3 regions of the Anaerobacillus alkaliphilus genome follow, and region 1 is predicted to be linked to each of the others. Evidence: predicted binding sites of a transcription regulator. Region 1 holds the regulator's gene; each other region holds the start of a gene.
The links. The regulator LexA, encoded in region 1, represses DNA repair genes until DNA is damaged. The targets are predictions, from matches to a motif close to CGAACATATGTTCG.
Positions count from the first base shown of each region.

Region 2: parE (DNA topoisomerase IV subunit B) is a predicted target of LexA. The motif match lies at 3,660-3,673, and genes of this name have one in related genera.
Region 3: DS745_RS22115 (YolD-like family protein) is a predicted target of LexA. The motif match lies at 2,276-2,289, and genes of this name have one in related genera.

Region 1 is NZ_QOUX01000046.1:203,371-210,169, reverse strand. Features, by position in the region: gene hemG (protoporphyrinogen oxidase) at 1-1,322, shown strand, start outside; gene DS745_RS16225 (HD-GYP domain-containing protein) at 1,533-2,663, shown strand; gene lexA (transcriptional repressor LexA) at 2,952-3,575, opposite strand; gene yneA (cell division suppressor protein YneA) at 3,733-4,071, shown strand; gene DS745_RS16210 (YneB family resolvase-like protein) at 4,037-4,696, shown strand; gene DS745_RS16205 (DUF896 domain-containing protein) at 4,863-5,105, shown strand; gene tkt (transketolase) at 5,223-6,799, shown strand, end outside.
Region 2 is NZ_QOUX01000047.1:486,112-492,910, forward strand. Features, by position in the region: gene DS745_RS22725 (acetyl-CoA C-acetyltransferase) at 1-543, shown strand, start outside; gene DS745_RS22730 (glycosyl hydrolase family 18 protein) at 642-2,363, shown strand; gene DS745_RS22735 (CoA-binding protein) at 3,050-3,463, shown strand; gene parE (DNA topoisomerase IV subunit B) at 3,947-5,923, shown strand; gene parC (DNA topoisomerase IV subunit A) at 5,926-6,799, shown strand, end outside.
Region 3 is NZ_QOUX01000047.1:350,223-357,021, forward strand. Features, by position in the region: gene tyrS (tyrosine--tRNA ligase) at 1-96, shown strand, start outside; gene DS745_RS22100 (hypothetical protein) at 113-217, shown strand; gene DS745_RS22105 (YncE family protein) at 257-1,216, opposite strand; gene DS745_RS22110 (GIY-YIG nuclease family protein) at 1,364-2,242, shown strand; gene DS745_RS22115 (YolD-like family protein) at 2,362-2,697, shown strand; gene DS745_RS22120 (5'-nucleotidase) at 2,768-3,673, shown strand; gene DS745_RS22125 (histidine kinase N-terminal 7TM domain-containing diguanylate cyclase) at 3,717-5,276, opposite strand; gene DS745_RS25290 (hypothetical protein) at 5,883-6,092, shown strand; gene DS745_RS22135 (alpha/beta hydrolase) at 6,453-6,799, shown strand, end outside.

The DNA of each region.
Region 1 (6,799 bases):
GAGAAAAGCAATCAGATACTCGTTTAATCCTAGTTGAGGCGGGAGAAAAGCTTGGGGGTAAGATAAAAACAATCAGAAATAATGGATATGTTATGGAAACAGGTGCAGATTCCATTGTTGCCAGAAAAGGTTTAAATATGTCTGTGATTAAAGAGCTTGGTCTAGAAAATGAAATTGTTTACAACGCAACTGGTCGGTCGTTTCTATATGGAGATGGAACGTTGAAAGCAATACCTGCCGATACGATCTTCGGTATACCTACTAGTGTTGAGTCCTTAGCTAAGACGTCACTTGTATCACCTGAGGGGAAAGTTGATGCGTTAAAAGATCTTTATTTGAGGAACGAGACTTTTACAAAAAATGATTCGATAGGTGACTTTCTCGAATATTTTCTTGGTAAGGAAATGGTTGAGAAACAAATTGGGCCTGTATTGTCGGGTGTGTATTCTGGAGATATTAAAGAATTAACAATTTCCTCCACGCTCCCTTACCTCATCGACTATAAAGAGCAATACGGAAGTATCATAAGAGGTTTTGAAGCAAATAAGGAAAAATTCCAAAGTGGAAGTGGTAAAAAGTTCTTTTCTTTTAAAAATGGGATGGATTCAATCATTGACGCATACGAGAGCCACTTGCAAGAGGTAGAAATTCTAAAAAATCAACGGATAACTAATATAACTAAAAATAATGAACGTTATTGCGCTCATTTAGTAAATGGAGAAATGTTAGAGGTTGACTCTATAATTTTAAGTATCCCACATGCGTCAGCGCAAGCATTATTTTCCGATGAAAAAATTAAAGAAGATTTTTCTAAATTGAAAAACAGTTCGTTAATTAGTATCTATCTAGGGTTTGATGTTCCAGATAGTGTATTGCCAGCGGATGGTACCGGTTTTATTACTATTAATACAGATGAGTTATCATGCAATGCTTGTACATGGACGAGTCGTAAATGGCTACATACTTCTGAAAGTGGTAATTTACTAGTGCGTCTGTTTTATAAAAGTAGCCATCCTACTTTTCAAACATTAAAGCAGATGGACGTGACAGACCAACTGACCATAGCGCTTAATGATATACAAAAAAGTCTAGGAATTACTGCTAAACCAGTTACATACGAAATAACTGATTGGGTCGAAAATATGCCAAACTATGAAATTGTACATCCTAAGGTTGTTGGAACTTTAGAGAGTGACTTTAAGGAAAATTATCCAGGTGTTCTATTAGCAGGATGCTCGTATTATGGTGTGGGAATTCCTGATTGCATTGAAAATGGACAAGAGATTGCGAAACAACTGATTGGGAGCCTATCAGATAGCTAATATTCATAGAGGGCATAACTATAAAATATATGGAGTTTTTGTCAAAATATATAGAAGTTTGTCACATTTTGCATTATAATTTTGATAGATGAAGTTATGGGGAAGTAGAAAAACATCTTTCGAAAGAGAAAAGAGATGAACCAAACATTTTTTCGGTTCGTCTTTTTTTATCCCGAAATAACTATCCTTGTGAAATGTAGGTGAACATCAATGAGTCTAGACATAAATCTGTTTATAAAGAAGCTATGGATGATTTGTATCGGAAGTTCCATTAGTTTAACAGCCATATATACCATTTGGGTTGGCTCTTTTGATATCATTTATTATCAGTTACTAAGTATTATGTTACTTGGGTATTTACCATTCACTCTCATCTATCGCAAATTTTCACCGATGATACAAAGGTATCTCCTCTTTATAAATATGTGCGTAGTGATTGTTGCTCTGACATGGTTTACTCCTTTCGCTAACCAGATTGCAGTTATTTTCTTACCGTTATTTGCTACGCTATTTAAAAATCGTAACGTTTTTTATGGAACCAGTGTTGCTTCAATTTTGATCCACTTTAGTTTAAATTCTATGGCTGGCTATTATGATCAACGTTTTTTATTTGAAATCGTCACTGAGCTTTCGTACATTATTTGTTATATTGTCGTTCTCGGTGTTTTTGTAAATATGATTGTAGATAGTTCTAAGCAAGCGTACATGTTTGATAAGACAGTGAAAACCCTTATATTAGCAATCGAAACAAAAGATATGTATACACGAGGTCATTCAATTCGTGTATCTGATTACGCAATGATTATTGGTAGTAACATGAAGAAAAAAGGCTATAAAGTAGATTTAGATTTATTGCGAATTAGTTCTCTTATTCATGATATCGGAAAAGTATATATTCCTAATGATATACTAACGAAAAATGGAAAGCTTACTTTGGAAGAGTATAAAACGATTCAAAAACACTCTGAATTCGGTGCTAATTTAGCAAAAGAACTAGAATATCCAAACGAAATTGTCAGTGATATATTGTATCACCATGAAAGGTACGATGGAAAAGGCTATCCAAGGGGGATTAGTCAAGATGACATTCCGTTACATTCAAGAATTATTGCACTTGCCGATACCTTTGATGCAATTACTACTACTCGATCCTATAGAAATGCTTTTACATTAGAAGAAGCCAAGGATATCATTATCGAGGCTATGAATACACAGTTTGACCCTATTTTACATGAGGTTTTTCTTGAAATTTATCCGTCACTAGTTACTTACTATCATCAGAATGTTTCATTAGAAGCAAAGAATGAAATTAGTTATTTAGAAGTCATGAATAAAAGATAGCTGGTACAACAAAAGGGGTTAGTCACTGGTGGCATTTTTAAGTATTGTAATATCCCAAGTGAATGGTATTTTCCATCTTAAAATTAACTTAACTATAGTTATAAAAGAATGTACTAATATTATACTTAAGCTAACTTATTAGTATGAAATGATATCTATTTGGATATATTAATAGTGGTTGATAAGTCACGAGCATTTGCCTTTAGGGGCAAGTGCTTTTTTCCATGTACACTAAAAAAGAACCAACCTAAGTTGATTCTTCTGCTATTAATAATGAAGGTACCGTATTTAATGTACTGAACGAAAAACACCAATAACTTTTCCTAAGATTGCGCAGTTTTGTAGAATAATAGGTTCCATTGAAGAATTCTCAGGCTGAAGTCTAATAAAGTCTTTCTCTTTGAAAAAGCGTTTAACCGTCGCCTCATCTTCTTCTGTCATAGCTACAACGATATCACCATTGTTGGCAGTTTGTTGCTGTCTTACGATAACCATATCTTTATCAAAGATACCGGCTTCAATCATACTATCACCTTGAATGACAAGGACGAACACTTTGTCATCGCCAACGAATTTCTCTGGAAGTGGCAGATAATCTTCTATATTTTCGTAGGCAGTTATAGGCTCACCGGCAGTAACTTTACCGATAATCGGAGCATAGGTAGTATTCGGAGAAGTAGGTTCAAATTCATCTAATTTTAAATCTAATATCTCAATTGCTCTTGGTTTTGTGGGGTCTCTTCGAATAAACCCCTTTTTCTCGAGTCGAGATAAGTGTCCGTGAACAGTGGAGCTAGATGCTAATCCTACTGCTTCACCAATTTCTCGCACCGATGGTGGATATCCCTTTTTGCGAACTTCATCTTTTATGTAATCTAGTATTTCTTGCTGACGCTTCGATACCTTATTCATTATGTAGCACCCCATTTTATCTTATCTTTACCATAAATTATACTGTACTCTCTTCAAATATGCAAACATAAGTTCTAAAAACTATTGACTAGAACGAGTGTTCTGTTTTATTATAATAGAGAACAAATATTCTTATTTATGGAAGTGAGTGTTTATAATGTTTAAAATTCAAAAAATTTCATTTCAAGATATAAGCTATGTGGCTATATTTGTAGTGTTAATCATCTATCTTTTAATGTCTGTGAGTGTTTCTGCACAGCCTGAATTTGAAGAATTAATAGAAGTGGAAGTCTTATCTGGTGACACACTTTGGTCTATAGCAAGTAAACATACAGAAGGAATGTCTATCCTTTCCTACATAACTATATTAAAGAGAGAAAACAATCTTACGAGTGATCATATCTATCCTGGTCAAATTCTTCTTGTTCCTCAGTTAAAAAGAAAGGAGGAATTCGTTAGAAATGAAGGCGATTATTTATTGTCGAGTAAGTACTAATAAAGAAGCACAATCTTCTTCTTTATCTAGACAGAAGGAAGAATTGATCCATTTAGCTGAAGAAAATGGCTTTCCTATCTATAAAGTAATAGAGGAAAAAGCTAGTGGTTACGAAATAGAGAGAGAAGGCATCTTTGAATTGTTAGAGGATTTTAAGGATAAAAAAGCAGAGGTATTACTAATTCAGGATGACACCAGATTAGGGAGGGGAAATACAAAGATAGCCCTCGTTCATCAGTTAGTAAAGTATCAAGTTAAAATTCGAACAATCAATGATAAAGGTGAGTTGAAACTGTCAGAAACTGATACTTTAGTTCTTAATATTGTTAGTATTGTAGAAGAATATCAAAGAAAGCTTCACAATATTAAAATTAAACGTGGAATGAAGAAGGCGATTGAAAATGGCTATAATCCCAGTGAAAACCTAGGTGATGTACATGTAGGAGGCCGTTTAAAGAAAGAAATTCCATTGGAGGAGATTATTCGCTTAAAAACGATGAAACTGACATTTAGAGAAATTGCAGCTACTCTAAGGGGCTTTGGGTATGACGTTTCGAAAGCTACTGTTCATCGTCGCTACCAGGAATATATAAACGCTGAGGATACAAAGGTCTCGCCAAAATAAAGAATCACATATAAAGTCTTAGATTAATCTCTTAAGGCTTTTTTTCTTTCTTAAAAATATAATATTCGATGGAACTTACGAACAAACTAATCAGAAAGGTTGAAAACGTTGGTTTGTTACTGTAAATTTTACTATAGGTCTAAACAATAGATGGAGGATTAGTAAAATGTTATCAAGTGAAAAAATAAAGCGGATTAACGAGCTTTCAAAAAAAGCAAAAGCAGGAAGTATTACAATGGAAGAAAAGCAAGAACAGCAGCAACTGCGACAGGAATACATTCAAACGTTTCGATCTTCATTTAGCAGTCAATTACATTCAATTAAAGTAGTTGATGAGGAAGGTAATGATGTAACACCGGATAAATTAAAAGAAAGTAAACAAACAATTGATCGTAAATTAACTCATTAGTAAATAGTCGACAAAAATTCACCGTTTTTACCATAGATATCCTTGTTAATTTTATAAAAGAGGTATATGATGAAAAACGAATAATGTTAAATGAGGAAGAGAAAGGAAGATCTTATTATGACGGTTCACGTTGATGAATTAGCAATTAATACGATACGTACATTATCAATTGACTCTATTGAAAAAGCAAACTCTGGTCACCCAGGGATGCCTATGGGTGCTGCTCCGATGGCTTATGCACTTTTTGCCAAGTATATGAATCATAACCCTAGTAATCCTAATTGGTTTAATAGAGACCGTTTTGTTTTATCAGCAGGACACGGTTCAATGCTTTTGTATAGTTTATTACATCTTTCTGGGTACGACCTTACTCTAGAAGATTTACAAAGCTTTCGCCAATGGGGGAGTAGAACTCCTGGACATCCTGAGTATGGTCATACTCCAGGTGTAGATGCGACAACTGGTCCTCTAGGACAAGGGGTGGCAATGGCTGTTGGGATGGCAATGGCTGAAAGACATTTAGCTGCAAAATATAATAAAGAAGATTTACCAGTGGTTGATCATTATACATATTCTATTTGTGGTGATGGTGATTTAATGGAAGGTGTGTCTGCGGAAGCTGCTTCTCTTGCAGGACATCTAAAGCTAGGTCGTTTAGTTGTGCTATATGATTCAAACGATATTTCACTTGATGGCGAATTAAATCGTTCATTTAGTGAAAGTGTTGAAGATCGATATAAGGCATATGGCTGGCAAGTCATCCGTGTTGAGCAAGGAAATGATATTACTGAAATAAATAAAGCTATTGAACTTGCGAAGCAAGATGACCGTCCAACATTAATTGAAGTAAAGACTACAATTGGTTATGGCTCTCCTAACAAAGGTGGAAAGTCTGCTTCTCACGGTGCTCCACTTGGTAAAGATGAAGTAAAACTTACGAAAGAAACATATAAGTGGACATATGAGAATGAGTTCCATGTACCAGAGGAAGTAACAGAGCTTTTTGCTGCTGTAAAAGAGGCAGGTATAGCAAAAGAATTCGAGTGGAACGAACTTATGCGCCAATATGAAGAAAAGTATCCGGAACTAGCTACTGAATTAAAGCAAGCTATTAACGGAGACCTTCCTCAAGGATGGGATGAGAATTTACCGGTATATGAAGGCGGGAAAGATAATGTAGCTACACGTTCTTCATCAGGGGAAGCATTAAACGCATTGGCAAAGAACGTTAACCAAATCTTTGGCGGTTCTGCTGACTTAGCTTCTTCCAATAAAACAATGCTTAAAGGTGAAGGTGACTTTACAAGAGAAAATTATAGCGGCCGAAATATTTGGTTTGGCGTAAGGGAATTCGCAATGGGATCTGCATTAAATGGAATGGCTCTTCACGGCGGGGTAAAAGTGTTTGGTGCAACCTTCTTTGTATTCTCAGATTACTTACGTGCAGCAATTCGGTTAGCAGCGTTAATGAAGTTACCGGTAACTTATGTATTTACACATGACAGTATTGCTGTGGGTGAAGACGGCCCAACGCATGAACCAGTTGAGCAATTAGCTGCGCTTCGTGCAATGCCGGGCATTTCTATCATCAGACCAGCTGATAGCAATGAAACAGTTGCTGCATGGAAACTTGCGGTAGAGAGTAAAGACCAGCCAACAGCCCTTGTTCTATCTCGTCAAGACTTAATGACTCA
Region 2 (6,799 bases), on a different contig from region 1:
GTTGTTGCAAAAGACGAGTATCCGAAGAGTGGCATGACGATCGATAAGCTTGCAAAGCTTCGACCTGCGTTTAAAAAAGAAGGTACAGTAACAGCAGGGAATGCATCTGGAATTAACGATGGTGCGGCGATGCTCGTACTTATGGCAAAAGAAAAAGCAGAAGAGCTAGGGTTAACGTGGTTAGCGACCATTAAATCTTATGGAAATGCAGCTCTTGATCCTGCCATTATGGGCTACGGACCAGTTCCTGCGACAAAGCAAGCATTACAAAAAGCTAACTTAACAATGGCAGATATTGACCTAATTGAGGCAAATGAAGCCTTTGCTGCACAAGCATTAGCAGTGACGAAAGACTTAGAACTTGATCCGAACAAAGTAAACGTGAATGGTGGGGCCATTGCGTTAGGTCATCCAATTGGAGCTTCAGGTGCTCGAATTTTAGTAACACTTTTATATGAAATGGAACGTCAAAATGCGAAAACTGGTCTTGCAACTCTTTGTATTGGTGGCGGACAAGGAACAGCATTAATTGTTGAACGATAAAAAGTAAGCGGTTACTTAGGCAGTCTTCCATGACTGCCTTTTTTTATGTCTTTAAATTTGTCAATCTTTCTCGTATGATGTAGAAGGGAGGCGATATTATGTCGAATGCATTTAGGAAAGAACGCAGGAAAAAAGGGAAAGGATCATTATTTCTCATTGTCTTGCTTATTAAAACTATCCTATTAGCAGCTATGGTGGGCGTATACTATTATTACTACAACCAACAACAACAAGTTTCATATTTTCAAATAGAAAACCCGATCATTTTCCAAGGAGAAATTTACGAGCAGAGTGCTGTGTTTCATAATGATCAGCTCTATTTACCACTTTCATTCATCTCCGAGCACCTAGATCAAGGGGTCACAGTCGATGAACAAACACAGTCGGTCATTATCATTTCAAACGAAAACATTCTCCGTTTTCCAATTGAAAAACTAGAAAAATACGTAAACGAAGAATCTTTTGAAATCGCCGTTGAAACGTTTATCTCGGAAAATGACGAGCTATATGTAGAAATACAGCAATTAGAAAATATCTATCCAATCGAATACACCCTTTTTGATGAGAGTATTGTGATCTCAATAGACGGCGAGGAACGAACGTTCGCTAACGTGTTGGAAACAACAAAAGAGCGAGATCTACGGTTAAAAGTTACACCGACCCACTTTTCAGATTACTATGATCTCGTTCTTCCAGGTGAGAAGTTATATATTTTAGAAGAAGATGAAAAATATTTTCACGTACAAAATGAAAAAGGGATCTCGGGGTATGTAAGAAAAGACATGATGGAATCTACAGCTACCGAAATGATCACGGTTGAACGTGAAAAACAGTTTCGTCAATTGGCGTATCCTGAGGGTCCAATTAACTTGACTTGGGAAGCTGTCTACTCGAAAAATCCAGATGTAAACACACTACCTCCATTACCAGGAGTGAATGTCGTTTCACCAACTTGGTTTAAGCTAAAAAATGAAGAGGGCGACATTCACAGTCTTGCATCGACTTCATATGTTCAATGGGCAAAAGAACGCGGCTACCATATCTGGGGACTTTTCTCAAATGATTTTGACCCTGAAAAAACTCATGTAGCACTTCAAACCTATGAAACCAGGCAAAAAATGATCCGTCAGCTTTTACAATATAGTGAAATGTATGACCTAGATGGCATTAACGTCGATTTTGAAAACGTCTATTTAAAAGATCGAGATTTAGTCACTCAATTTGTGAGAGAGCTTACTGCCTTAGCGCATCAAGCAGGATTGATTATCTCAATGGACATTACATTTATTTCTACGAGCGAGATGTGGTCGATTTTTTACGATCGTGCAGCGCTAACTGAAATCGTTGATTATATGATTGTAATGGCATACGACGAGCATTGGGGCTCTTCACCTGTAGCTGGGAGCGTTGCTTCGTTTCCATGGGTAGAACGGAACTTAGAGAGATTACTAGAAATTATTCCGAGCGAGAGATTAGTACTAGGAATACCTACCTATACACGTATTTGGAAAGAGCAAGAAACAGAAGGTGGCAACATCGAAGTATCTTCCAAAGCTCTAAGTATGAGAGCAGTAGAAGAGTGGGTCGCTGAGCATCAGCTAACACCAGTATTTGATGAAGCTAGCGGACAAGATTACGTAGAATTTTATGACGAAGCAGAAAAAGCCACTTATAAAATTTGGATTGAAAATGCGGATTCCATCGCAAGACGCGGGCAGATGGTCCATGATTATAACTTGGCAGGAGTAGCCTCTTGGAACCGGTTCTTTACTAATGCCGAAAGCTGGGAAGCGTTAGCTGATGTATTGAAAAAAGAATAGTATGTATCAACCAAACAGAGCTGAGAGAGGCTCTGTTTGGTTTTTTAATAACTTTTCGGGTAGTCTGCCAACAATTACATCGTCGATTCGCCCTGAACCGATGATGAGTCTACCAGTCTATTGCAATTACTTCGTCGATTCACTCTGAATCGATCACGAGTTTTCCAGTCTTTTACAATCCTATCGTCGATTCACTCTGAACCGATCACAACTTTTCCAGTCCCTTACAATTTTATCGTCGATTCACTCTGAACCGATCACAACTTTTCCAGTCCCTTACAATTTTATCGTCGATTCACTCTGAACCGATCACGACTTTTCCAGTCCCTTACAATTTTATCGTCGATTCACTCTGAACCGATTACAAGTTTTCCAGTCCCTTACAATTCCATCGTCGATTCACTCTAAACCGATCACAACTTTTCCAGTTCCTTACAATTTCATCGCCGATTCACTCTGAACCGATCATAACTTTTCCAGTCCCTTACAATTTCATCGCCGATTCACTCTAAACCGATCATAAGTTTTCCAGTCCCTTACAATTTCATCGCCGATTCGAGCGCAACAGAACACTCTTTTTTCAATTTATAAATCACCATTCTTCAATCTACATTCTACATTTTACATCCCCCTCCAAAAAAAGGTAAAATAAATCTGTAACTAATTCATATATAGAGGTGAAAGAAGTGGCAATCACAAATCCTGATCGTAGCGAAATTAAAGAGATTTTAGCAACAAACAAGAGAATAGCTGTTGTAGGTTTATCGAACAATCCAGAACGTACTTCTTACATGGTCGCTGAAGCGATGCAAAATGCTGGATACGAAATAATACCTGTAAATCCAGTCATTGATGAGGCCCTTGGTGCAAAAGCGGTGCCAACCCTAAAAGACATAGAAGGCCAGGTTGACATCGTAAACGTCTTCAGAAGAAGTGAATTTCTTCCGGAGATTGCCAAAGAAGCTGTCGAAATTGGCGCAAAAGTGTTTTGGGCACAGCTCGGTGTTGAAAATGAAGAAGCGTATGATTATTTAAAAGAACACGGGATGACCGTAATTATGGATCGTTGCATTAAAGTTGAGCATGCGCTTACAAAATAATATCTGTAAATCAGGTAATTACTAGGAAAAGCTTTTGAGTAAAAAGATAAAAAATAGGAAAATCCCCTTAACTTTTTTTGTGATTAAGAGGGATTTTTCTATTTATATGGAAAAACAAGCTTGAAAAATAAGGATTTAAGCAGTATTGTAAATAAGGACAGTGTCTCTTACGTATCTCTATAAGTTTTTATTGATAGAAACGATTGTTCGTACTATAGTTAAAATACTAGAAACTGTTATTATATGAAACCGTAACAAAAGAATATTATGACAACTACGAAAAAATTCTGAAAGACGAAGACTACATCACTGAGTTTTTGTACCTGTGTACTGTTACAAAGCCTCATTGATGTAATCTGTATGAGGCTAATAAGGTATCCTACATTATAATAAAACCTTATTCCCGTTTGCCTCTCGAATAGGCACTTAGTGAAGATATAACGTCTTACATGGTTAACGTAGTTACGAAGGGAGTCCAACTATTTGGCGACGAAAGAAAAATTCGAATATAACGATGATGCCATACAGGTATTAGAAGGACTTGAGGCAGTTAGAAAACGCCCAGGGATGTATATTGGTAGTACCGACTCACGAGGTTTACATCACCTCGTTTATGAAATTGTCGATAATGCTGTCGATGAAGCATTAGCTGGCTACGGAAATGAAGTAAAAGTAACAATTCATAAAGATAATAGTATTAGCGTTGAAGACGAAGGACGTGGGATGCCAACAGGAATGCACAAGATGGGCAAACCAACACCTGAGGTAATCTTAACAGTCTTACATGCTGGGGGAAAATTTGGACAAGGTGGTTACTCGACGAGTGGTGGACTACATGGAGTAGGTGCTTCAGTAGTAAATGCACTCTCAGAATGGTTAGAAGTAACGATTAAACGTGACGGCTTTGTTTTTAAACAACGTTTTGAAAACGGTGGGAAGCCAGTTACAACACTTGAAAAAATAGGAACGACTCGAAAAACAGGAACGACAATCCACTTTAAACCTGACAAAACGATTTTTTCAGTCACAACTTATAATTTTGAAACACTAACGGAACGTTTACGCGAAGCTGCGTTTTTATTAAAAGGTTTGAAAATCACATTAAAGGACACTCGTTCTGGTAAAGACGATCAACAAGAAGTATTTTACTATGAAAACGGGATCGAAGCCTTTGTCGAGTACCTAAACGAAGATAAAGAGACCCTACATCCTGTCGCATTTTTCCAAGGAAAGAACCAAGGAATAGAAGTAGAGTTTTCATTTCAGTTTAACGATGCTTATACCGAGAATGTACTCTCGTTTGTAAATAACGTTCGTACCAAAGACGGTGGAACGCACGAACTTGGTGCCAAAACAGCGATGACAAGAATTATTAACGAATATGCGAGAAAAATGGCGCTCCTCAAAGAAAAAGATAAAAACCTTGATGGCTCAGACATTCGTGAAGGATTTACGGCGATTGTCTCTGTTCGTGTCCCTGAAGAAAAGCTTCAGTTTGAGGGACAAACAAAAGGCAAGCTAGGAACAACAGAAGCAAGATCTGCTGTAGATGCAGTAGTGAGTGAGCAACTATCATTTTTCCTAGAAGAAAACCCTGATATTAGCTCGTTATTGATAAAAAAAGCGATTAAAGCTGCTCAAGCTCGTGAAGCCGCAAGAAAAGCTCGTGAAGATGCTAGAAGTGGAAAAAAGGCGAAGCGAAAAGATGCATTATTAAGCGGAAAGCTTACACCAGCACAATCAAAAAATCCTCAAGCGAACGAACTTTACCTAGTAGAGGGTGACTCTGCAGGTGGTTCTGCCAAACAAGGACGCGATCGAAAATTCCAGGCTGTTCTACCGCTTCGAGGAAAAGTTATTAACACAGAAAAAGCCAAGCTTGCGGATATTATGAAGAACGAAGAAATTCGTACCATTATTTATGCCATTGGTGGCGATGTTGGGGCTGATTTTACGGTTGAAGACATCAACTATGACAAAATCATCATCATGACAGATGCCGATACCGATGGAGCTCATATTCAAGTGTTACTATTAACCTTCTTTTATCGCTATATGCGACCGCTCATCGAAGCTGGAAAAGTGTATATTGCACTTCCACCACTCTATAAAGTGAGTAAAGGTAGCGGTAAGAAAGAAGTCATTGAGTATGCATGGGATGAAAGTGGTCTGAAAGAGGCTATCAAAAAAGTCGGTAAAGGCTATATAATCCAACGCTATAAAGGTCTAGGAGAGATGGATGCGACACAGCTTTGGGAGACAACAATGGATCCTGAAACAAGAACACTGATCCGTGTAAAAATAGAGGATGTTGCTCGTGCTGAGCGTCGTGTCTCAACACTGATGGGGGATAAAGTTGAGCCACGTCGTAAGTGGATTGAAGCCAACGTTGCCTTCGGTTTAGACGAGGAAACGAACATCTTAGAAAATGAAAATTTGACCTTACATGAGGAGGAATAAGTTTGTTATCTGCCGATAAATATTTAGACCTCCCCTTAGAAGAAGTAATCGGGGATCGGTTTGGCCGTTATAGTAAATACATTATTCAAGAACGCGCATTACCTGATGCACGGGATGGGTTAAAACCAGTACAGCGCAGAATTTTATACGCGATGCATAAAGAAGGAAATACATCTGATAAGCCGTTTCGTAAATCAGCGAAAACCGTCGGTAACGTTATCGGTAACTATCACCCTCATGGTGATTCTTCCGTTTACGAAGCGATGATCCGGATGAGTCAAGACTGGAAGGTTCGTTATGGTCTAATCCAAATGCACGGTAACAACGGTTCAATTGACGGTGATCCACCAGCAGCAATGCGTTATACAGAAGCGCGTCTGTCATCCATCGCATCAGAAATGCTTCGAGATATTGAAAAAGAAACCGTTGATTTTATTCCTAACTTTGACGACTCAGAAATGGAGCCTGTCGTTTTACCAGCGATGTTTCCTAATCTACTTGTTAACGGGTCTACTGGGATTTCTGCTGGGTACGCTACAGACATTCCACCACACCAACTAGGTGAAGTCATTGATGCAGCGATCCTCCAAATGGAGAACCCTAACTGTACGTTATCTGAACTAATGGAGCATATTAAAGGTCCAGACTTCCCAACCGGGGGTATAATCCAAGGGGTCGATGGCATTCGTAATGCCTATGAAACTGGTAAAGGGAAAGTTGTTGTTCGCTGTAAAGCTGAGATTGAATCAGTCCGTGGTGGAAAACAACAAATTGTCATTACCGAAATTCCTTATGAAATTGTGAAAGCAAATCTCGTCAAAAAAATGGACGAAATTCGCTTTGATAAAAAAGTCGAGGGAATTGCGGAAGTTCGTG
Region 3 (6,799 bases), on a different contig from region 1:
GGTGTAAAGGTAGAAGATACTCAATTACAAGTGACCATCACTGACAACCTCATTGTTCAGGTAGGAAAACGTAAATTTGTACAACTGAAATTCTAGGAGCGAAGGAATTGCTATGGGTAATGCCAAAGAAGTACTGAAACAAACAGCCGATGATATAACGGATACGCCTGATAAGAACGGCCTTTATAATAGCTTTAAAAAATACAAGTTAATATAAAAAAAATCGACAGGTGCCTGGCAACTGTCGATTTTTTCATTAGTTTACTTTTACTATTGCATATGGCCCTTCAGCTACTTCAAATTGGTTAACTAAGGTAAATGTAGCTTGATCAACAATCGAGAACAAATGATCATCAACACTGGTTATATATAAGTTGTTGTCATCTCCACGAAGATAATTAGGATTTTCCCCAACAAAAATTTGGTCAACCACTTCGTTGCTTCGTAGGTCAATCTTATACATCTGATCCTCTCCATGACAAACGGTATATAGGAAGGAATAGGTTCGATCGACAAAGAAATCTACGGGCATGACACCTACAATTATTTCAGAAAGTTCCTCACCTGTCTTGGGATCGTATGCATGGATGCTATTATTTATCACTCCATCACCCCCATGCCCACCAACCCACAACATATCATTCACTACCACAAGCCCATCTGGTTTTCGGCTTGAGGTAGGAAATTCTAAAACTACGTTTAGCTTATCTAGATCAATAACAGAAATAGAATTACTTTCTGAATTTATCACAAACAATCTGTCATCATCAGCAGTCATTTCATTTGGATACATACCGACATCAATACTTGCCTTAATTTTCCGGTTGCTCATATCAATCACATGGACCTGGTTTTTAAACGCATCGGTAATGTAAAGAAAGGGATCTTTATAAAAAAGAGAGGTAATTCCTTGATTGACATTTAAAAACGGCTTTACGCTACCGTCTCGAAGATTAATTCTAAGTAGAAATTTATTGTTAATGCTTGCAGCGATTATGTCAGTTTCACTCGTTTGGACCATATCAGTGATTCCATATGAAATAGCATTAGTGAAAACATTCCCGTTATCAGCATCAATAAACGTGAGAAGATCTTCCTCCTGATGTGACAAAACAATAGGATGTTCTATCTCGGGCAATTGGATACGGTTAGTTTGGCAACTGGTTAACACAAATAGTAGTATTACTAGTAAAAAGTGTCTCATCTTTGTCTTCATTTGGTCCTCCTTTATACATGCATTACCTGTTTAGCTTCTTAAAAAAATTGGAAATTATGTACTTTGTACTTTATCTTGCACCGGCTCTACTGTTTTTCGTATAGATATGTAGCAAAAATTGGCATGATAAAACAAGAGGTGAAATAGTTGAAGAGAAGTAAAGCTAAAACGATTCAGATTTTTCTACCTGACGGAAATCCTAGAGGGGTAAAAATTGCTGGTGTGACGAATCGAACTGTTCAAGCAATTTTAATCCCTAGAAACTTATTAAAAACGGTTAAAGATAGAAGTGAAGTAGACAATGTCTCCTTATACTTTTTGTTTGGTAACAATGAAGAAGAGACTCGTACTGAAGCTTATATCGGAGAAGCAGAGGTAGGATATGAGCGACTAAAGCAACACCATAGCAGTAAAGACTTTTGGAAAGTGGCCGTACTAGTCGTGACGAATAATATCCAAAATCAATTTACAAAGGCCGATGTTAAGTTTTTGGAGCACCTTGCCTACAAGGAAGCTGTCAGTGCTGGTCGCTATGCGATTAACCAAACTCTCCCCACAAATCCCTTCATTCCTGAGTGGAGACAAGAAGACTTGTTTGATATCTTTGAAACGATAAGCTTATTGTTAGGTACACTAGGCTACCCGATATTTGAAAGCTTCCGTGGGAACACTGAAGAAGTCCTTGAAGACGATGAGGAGCTTTTTTATTGTACACGGAGAGATACCGAAGCTTTTGGCAAATGGACAGATGATGGCTTTGTTATCTACAAGGGATCTAAAATGTCTAGTAGTGCTTTGCCTGGATTCGAAAATAAGCTAGAAAAACATAATGAAAAAATAGAGAACTTTCTTCAAGAAGGAATATTAGGAAAAGAAAACGGCAGATACATCTTCATGAAGGATCAACCGTTTCCAACTCCTTCTGCAGCATCCACTTTTGTTCTTCAAAGTGCTAGTAACGGCTGGACAGACTGGAAAGACAAAAGCGGCAAGACGTTAGATGAGTTAAAGAGAAAGCAATTGTAGAAAGAGTTCAAATATTCTTTTTGAGCTGGATACCGAACATTCTTTCTCTACACCACTTGAAAACAGAACAAACGTTCCTGTATAATGATATTGTCAAAAGGAATAAAAGAGGTGACAAGATGACGATACGCGATAGAGGAAATATTAAATGGACTTCAATGATGCTGCCAGAACACGTTGCAATGGTCAGAGAAATTTATGCTAATCAGTACAAGGTAGCCAAACCACAGCTAGACGAACAGGAAATTGAGGAGCTCGAACGGGTGATCGGTGAGGGGATGCGTGAGCAAGCAACATTAGTGTTTACGTATTGGAGTAATGGTTATTACAAAACGTTCATGGGGAAAGTATATGGGTTTAATCAAATGAGACAATCACTAAAGATCCTTGATCAATTTGGAGATCGGGTAGAACTGAAGATGTCGGACCTCATTGATGTAAGAATTGGGGATTGATCATTCATTCTTGCTCAATTTCTTCATTACTATTAGAATTAAGATATATTTATATATGAGGTGACCATTTTTGCCATACGATTTTTCAAATTATTTAGTGATAGGAATTTCTTCGCGCGCGTTATTTGACCTGACAGAAGAAAGTAAGATTTTTGAAACAAAAGGATTAGAGGAATTTACAAAATACCAAATTGAAAATGAAGACAATCCGTTAAAACCAGGAATCGGCTTTAGTCTTATTAATGGTTTACTTCGTTTGAACACTCTTGTTAATAATGAGAGAAAAACAGAAGTCATTATTATGTCTAAAAACAATCCAGACACGAGTTTACGTATTTTTAACTCGATTGAACATTACAATGTTGATATTACAAGAGCAGCACTAACGAGTGGGAGGTCATTAGTCCCTTACTTAAAGGCATTTAATGTAGATTTGTTTCTATCAGCAGATGAAGAAGACGTTCAAGATGCGATTGATTCAGGAATAGCCGCCGGGCTTATCTATGAAAGTAGCGCTTCCTATGATGAGGAGCCTTTAAAAGAAATAAAAATAGCCTTTGATGGGGACGCTGTTCTTTTTTCAGATGAATCCGAGAAGATTTACAAAGAAAAAGGGTTAGAAGCGTTTGTTGAGCATGAAAGGATTAATGCAAGAAAACCATTACCGGAAGGGCCATTTGCTAAATTGTTACGAACGTTGTCTTTTTTGCAAAAGGAACTGAAAGAAGATAACCCGATTCGAACGGCACTCGTCACGGCGAGGAGTAGCCCAGCCCATGAAAGAGTTATTCGTACGTTACGAGCGTGGGGAATACGAATTGATGAAGCGTTTTTTCTCGGGGGTGCTCCAAAGAAAAGTATCCTAAAAGCATTTGGTGCTCATATTTTCTTTGATGATCAAGAAATTCACTTATCAAATAATGAAGTGCCTTCTGCAAGAGTTCCTTACAAGACAGAGGGTAGGGAAGTAAAATAAATGAAAGGCATGTCCCTAAAATGGAGGGACATGCCTTATTTGATTAGGCACCTATATGTTCACCTAGCTTCTGAAACTCTTGAACATAGTTTCTGCCTTTCTCTTTTGCCTGATATAGCGCTTTATCTGCTTGATTTACTAGCATTGGGATCGTCGGACAATCCGAACTCAACGTTAAACCAACCGTTGAAATACCAAAACTTGAAGTAGCTATCACTTGCTTCCCTTCTAGAAAAATTGTGTTGCTAGAAACAGTGTTGCGGATCAAATTAGCCACTTCAAGAGCAACTTGTCCGGTTGTGTGTGGCATAAAAATGACAAACTCTTCACCACCATATCTTCCAATAACATCTGTATCTCGTAAACATGATTTTGTCACATCGATCACATGAGTAATGACATGGTCTCCAGCCTCATGCCCATACGTATCATTGATTTTTTTAAAGTGGTCAATATCAAACATGATAAACGAAACAGTCGCTCCTTGCTGCTTTAGGTCATCAAAAGTCTGTTCTACTTTTTTGAAAAAGAACGTTCGATTGAACACTTGAGTTAGACCATCAATACTCGCTAATTTTTCAAGTTTTTCTTGTAGGAGAACTCTTTCTGACACATCAATAAAGGTAATGATTTTGCCCACAATAGTTCCTTGCAGCAAAACGGGAGAAAAACGGATATGATAGTGTGTTGCTGCGAACTCAACATCACATTCCTGTTCGTTAATCATAAGCTCGTAAAGTCGATGTTTTTTTTCTAATATATCTTCCACTGGTTTTCCTATTGAAAATGTATTGATCTTAGGTAAAATACTAGTCATTGTTTTATTGTAATCGATAATAATTCCTTTTTGATCTAAAACAAGAACACCATCCTGCATACTTTCAAAGACTGTTTCCCTAGCGATCGGAGCGACATTGAACATTTGATAGGAAACAAGAGCTGCCCCGTGAAAAAGAAAAGAGATACTCATCGAAAGTGGTCCATAGTCAAGTCCGTATGGACCCAAACCAGTTAAGTAAAGAATACTCCCAAGTACTGGCGTGAATAAACCAGCTGCCATCATTAAAATTTGCATTCGAAATGTAAATGATTTTTTTCGGAAATTAAGAAACAGAATGACAATACTTGCTACGATACAAATGTATAGAAAAAAGGAATGTACATAGAACCATGGCCCACCTTCAAGTACTAAAATAGGAAAGGGCGTATCCGTCCTCATAGCGATAGACGAATAATAGAGATGATGAAAATCGTTAGTAAAGTGCATAAAAATTGTCGTAAGTGGTAAGCCAATGAGAAAATAATACATCGGTTTTGGTATTTTCTTTCCGACATATTCGAAGCACATCAATAAAACAAATACAGGAATGAACGGTAAAGCAAGGTACTCAATTCCTAACCAAAACTTCATTTGTTCTAGTGAAGTACTAGTAAGCTCAAAAAGATATGAGGCTGTAAAGATCGTACACATGAACGTACAGAGTATATAATAAGTTCCCCCTGGGGCATCTTTCACTTTTAATAGTCCATACAAGCATAAAAAAACGGTTAATACACAACCAAACACTCCCATTACTACGTAAATCAATAATTCCTGTGGCATGCAAACTTCTCCCTGATCTCATAAATGAATAAACAAACGTCCGTGTTATAAAAACATATTTTCTATTATATAACCATCGGTACTATAAGAATAGTACTTTCTTCTTATAAATGAAAAAGTTCACAATTGACCTCAGAAATGGGGTCTTTTATTGTTTTGGGTATCGAGGACAACCCGTATTTTCCACAATGCTAAAAAAGTATAGGTAATGTTAAAAGAATACTTACTTACAAATGACACCAACTTATGTATAATATTGGTAAGTTTTTATTTACTTGTGTATTAGATTACTAGTAGTTAAGTAAGAGAAAGAAAGAAAGAAAGAAAGAAAGAAAGGAGAAAACAATTATAACTTATTTTCTATTTTATATTCTGATAATCCCTTTATGCATCTTATTACATGAAGTTGGACATGGCATTGGAGTTGTTTTAACGTCAAAATCTCATGCACGAATTTACTTGGGGAACACGGATGAAAAAAACAAACATAATTTCAGCGTTGGAAGGCTACATTTTCATATACATTGGTCTTATTCGGGTTATTGTAGTTGGAATAGTAATTTAGATAAACGACAAAATTTTTGCGCACTAGCAGGTGGGCCATTGATGTCTCTATTACTTGTTTTTTTATTCATATCGCTAATACAGTTGGTTTCTCATGGGGATTTTCGTACTTTTATTAATGGAATAATAATCTTTAACTTGATAACCTTTTTACTAACAGCCATGCCATTTACCTATCCTCGTTGGTTTGGTTCATTGGGTGGGCATCCGTCTGATGGGTTACAATTATTACGTTTGTTAAGGGAGACATAAAATTGGATATCTAACAGCTACAGTTGTGACGATTATTAATCTTAATATATAGGTGGAAATTTATATGGAAAATGAACAAAAGACTAAGATGGAAAGAAACAGGCTAAAAAATATATTCATAGAAATTCGAGACTCGATATTTGTGGAAGTAGCTTTGAGAATTATCGTTTTTATTCCAAGAATCCTAATACGTTTGATCAAAGATATAACTTAAAAGATGAAATGTACTATACTACATCAAAGACTCTATATTTGGAGTCTTTTTTTTATGTCACTCGTAAGTTCGTATTACTAAAATTCACATACAAGCTAACGTTCATGTAGAATGAAATTAACTAAAAAAAAGGATGGTTATTGAACATGAAGAATAGAAGGAAACGCTTATATAAGATAGTCGCTTGGATGATGGCAATAGTGACCTTAGTGATCCTTGGTTTGATAGTGACTATAAATGTAAAAACTTATCAACCGATGCCTGAAGCTTTAATGGCTATGGAAGCTGAGAATGTTAGAGTGGAAAATCGCGTCATTATCTTTGAACCTGAAGGAGAAGTTGTGGGAAATCTTGTGTTTTACCAAGGCGGTCTTGTGAAGACTGAGGCTTATGCAGTGCTAGGTAAGATGTTGGCTGAAAATGGTTTTCGCGTGTTCTTACCGAAAATGCCGATAAATTTAGCTATTACAAATACAGGAGTATTTGATAAAGT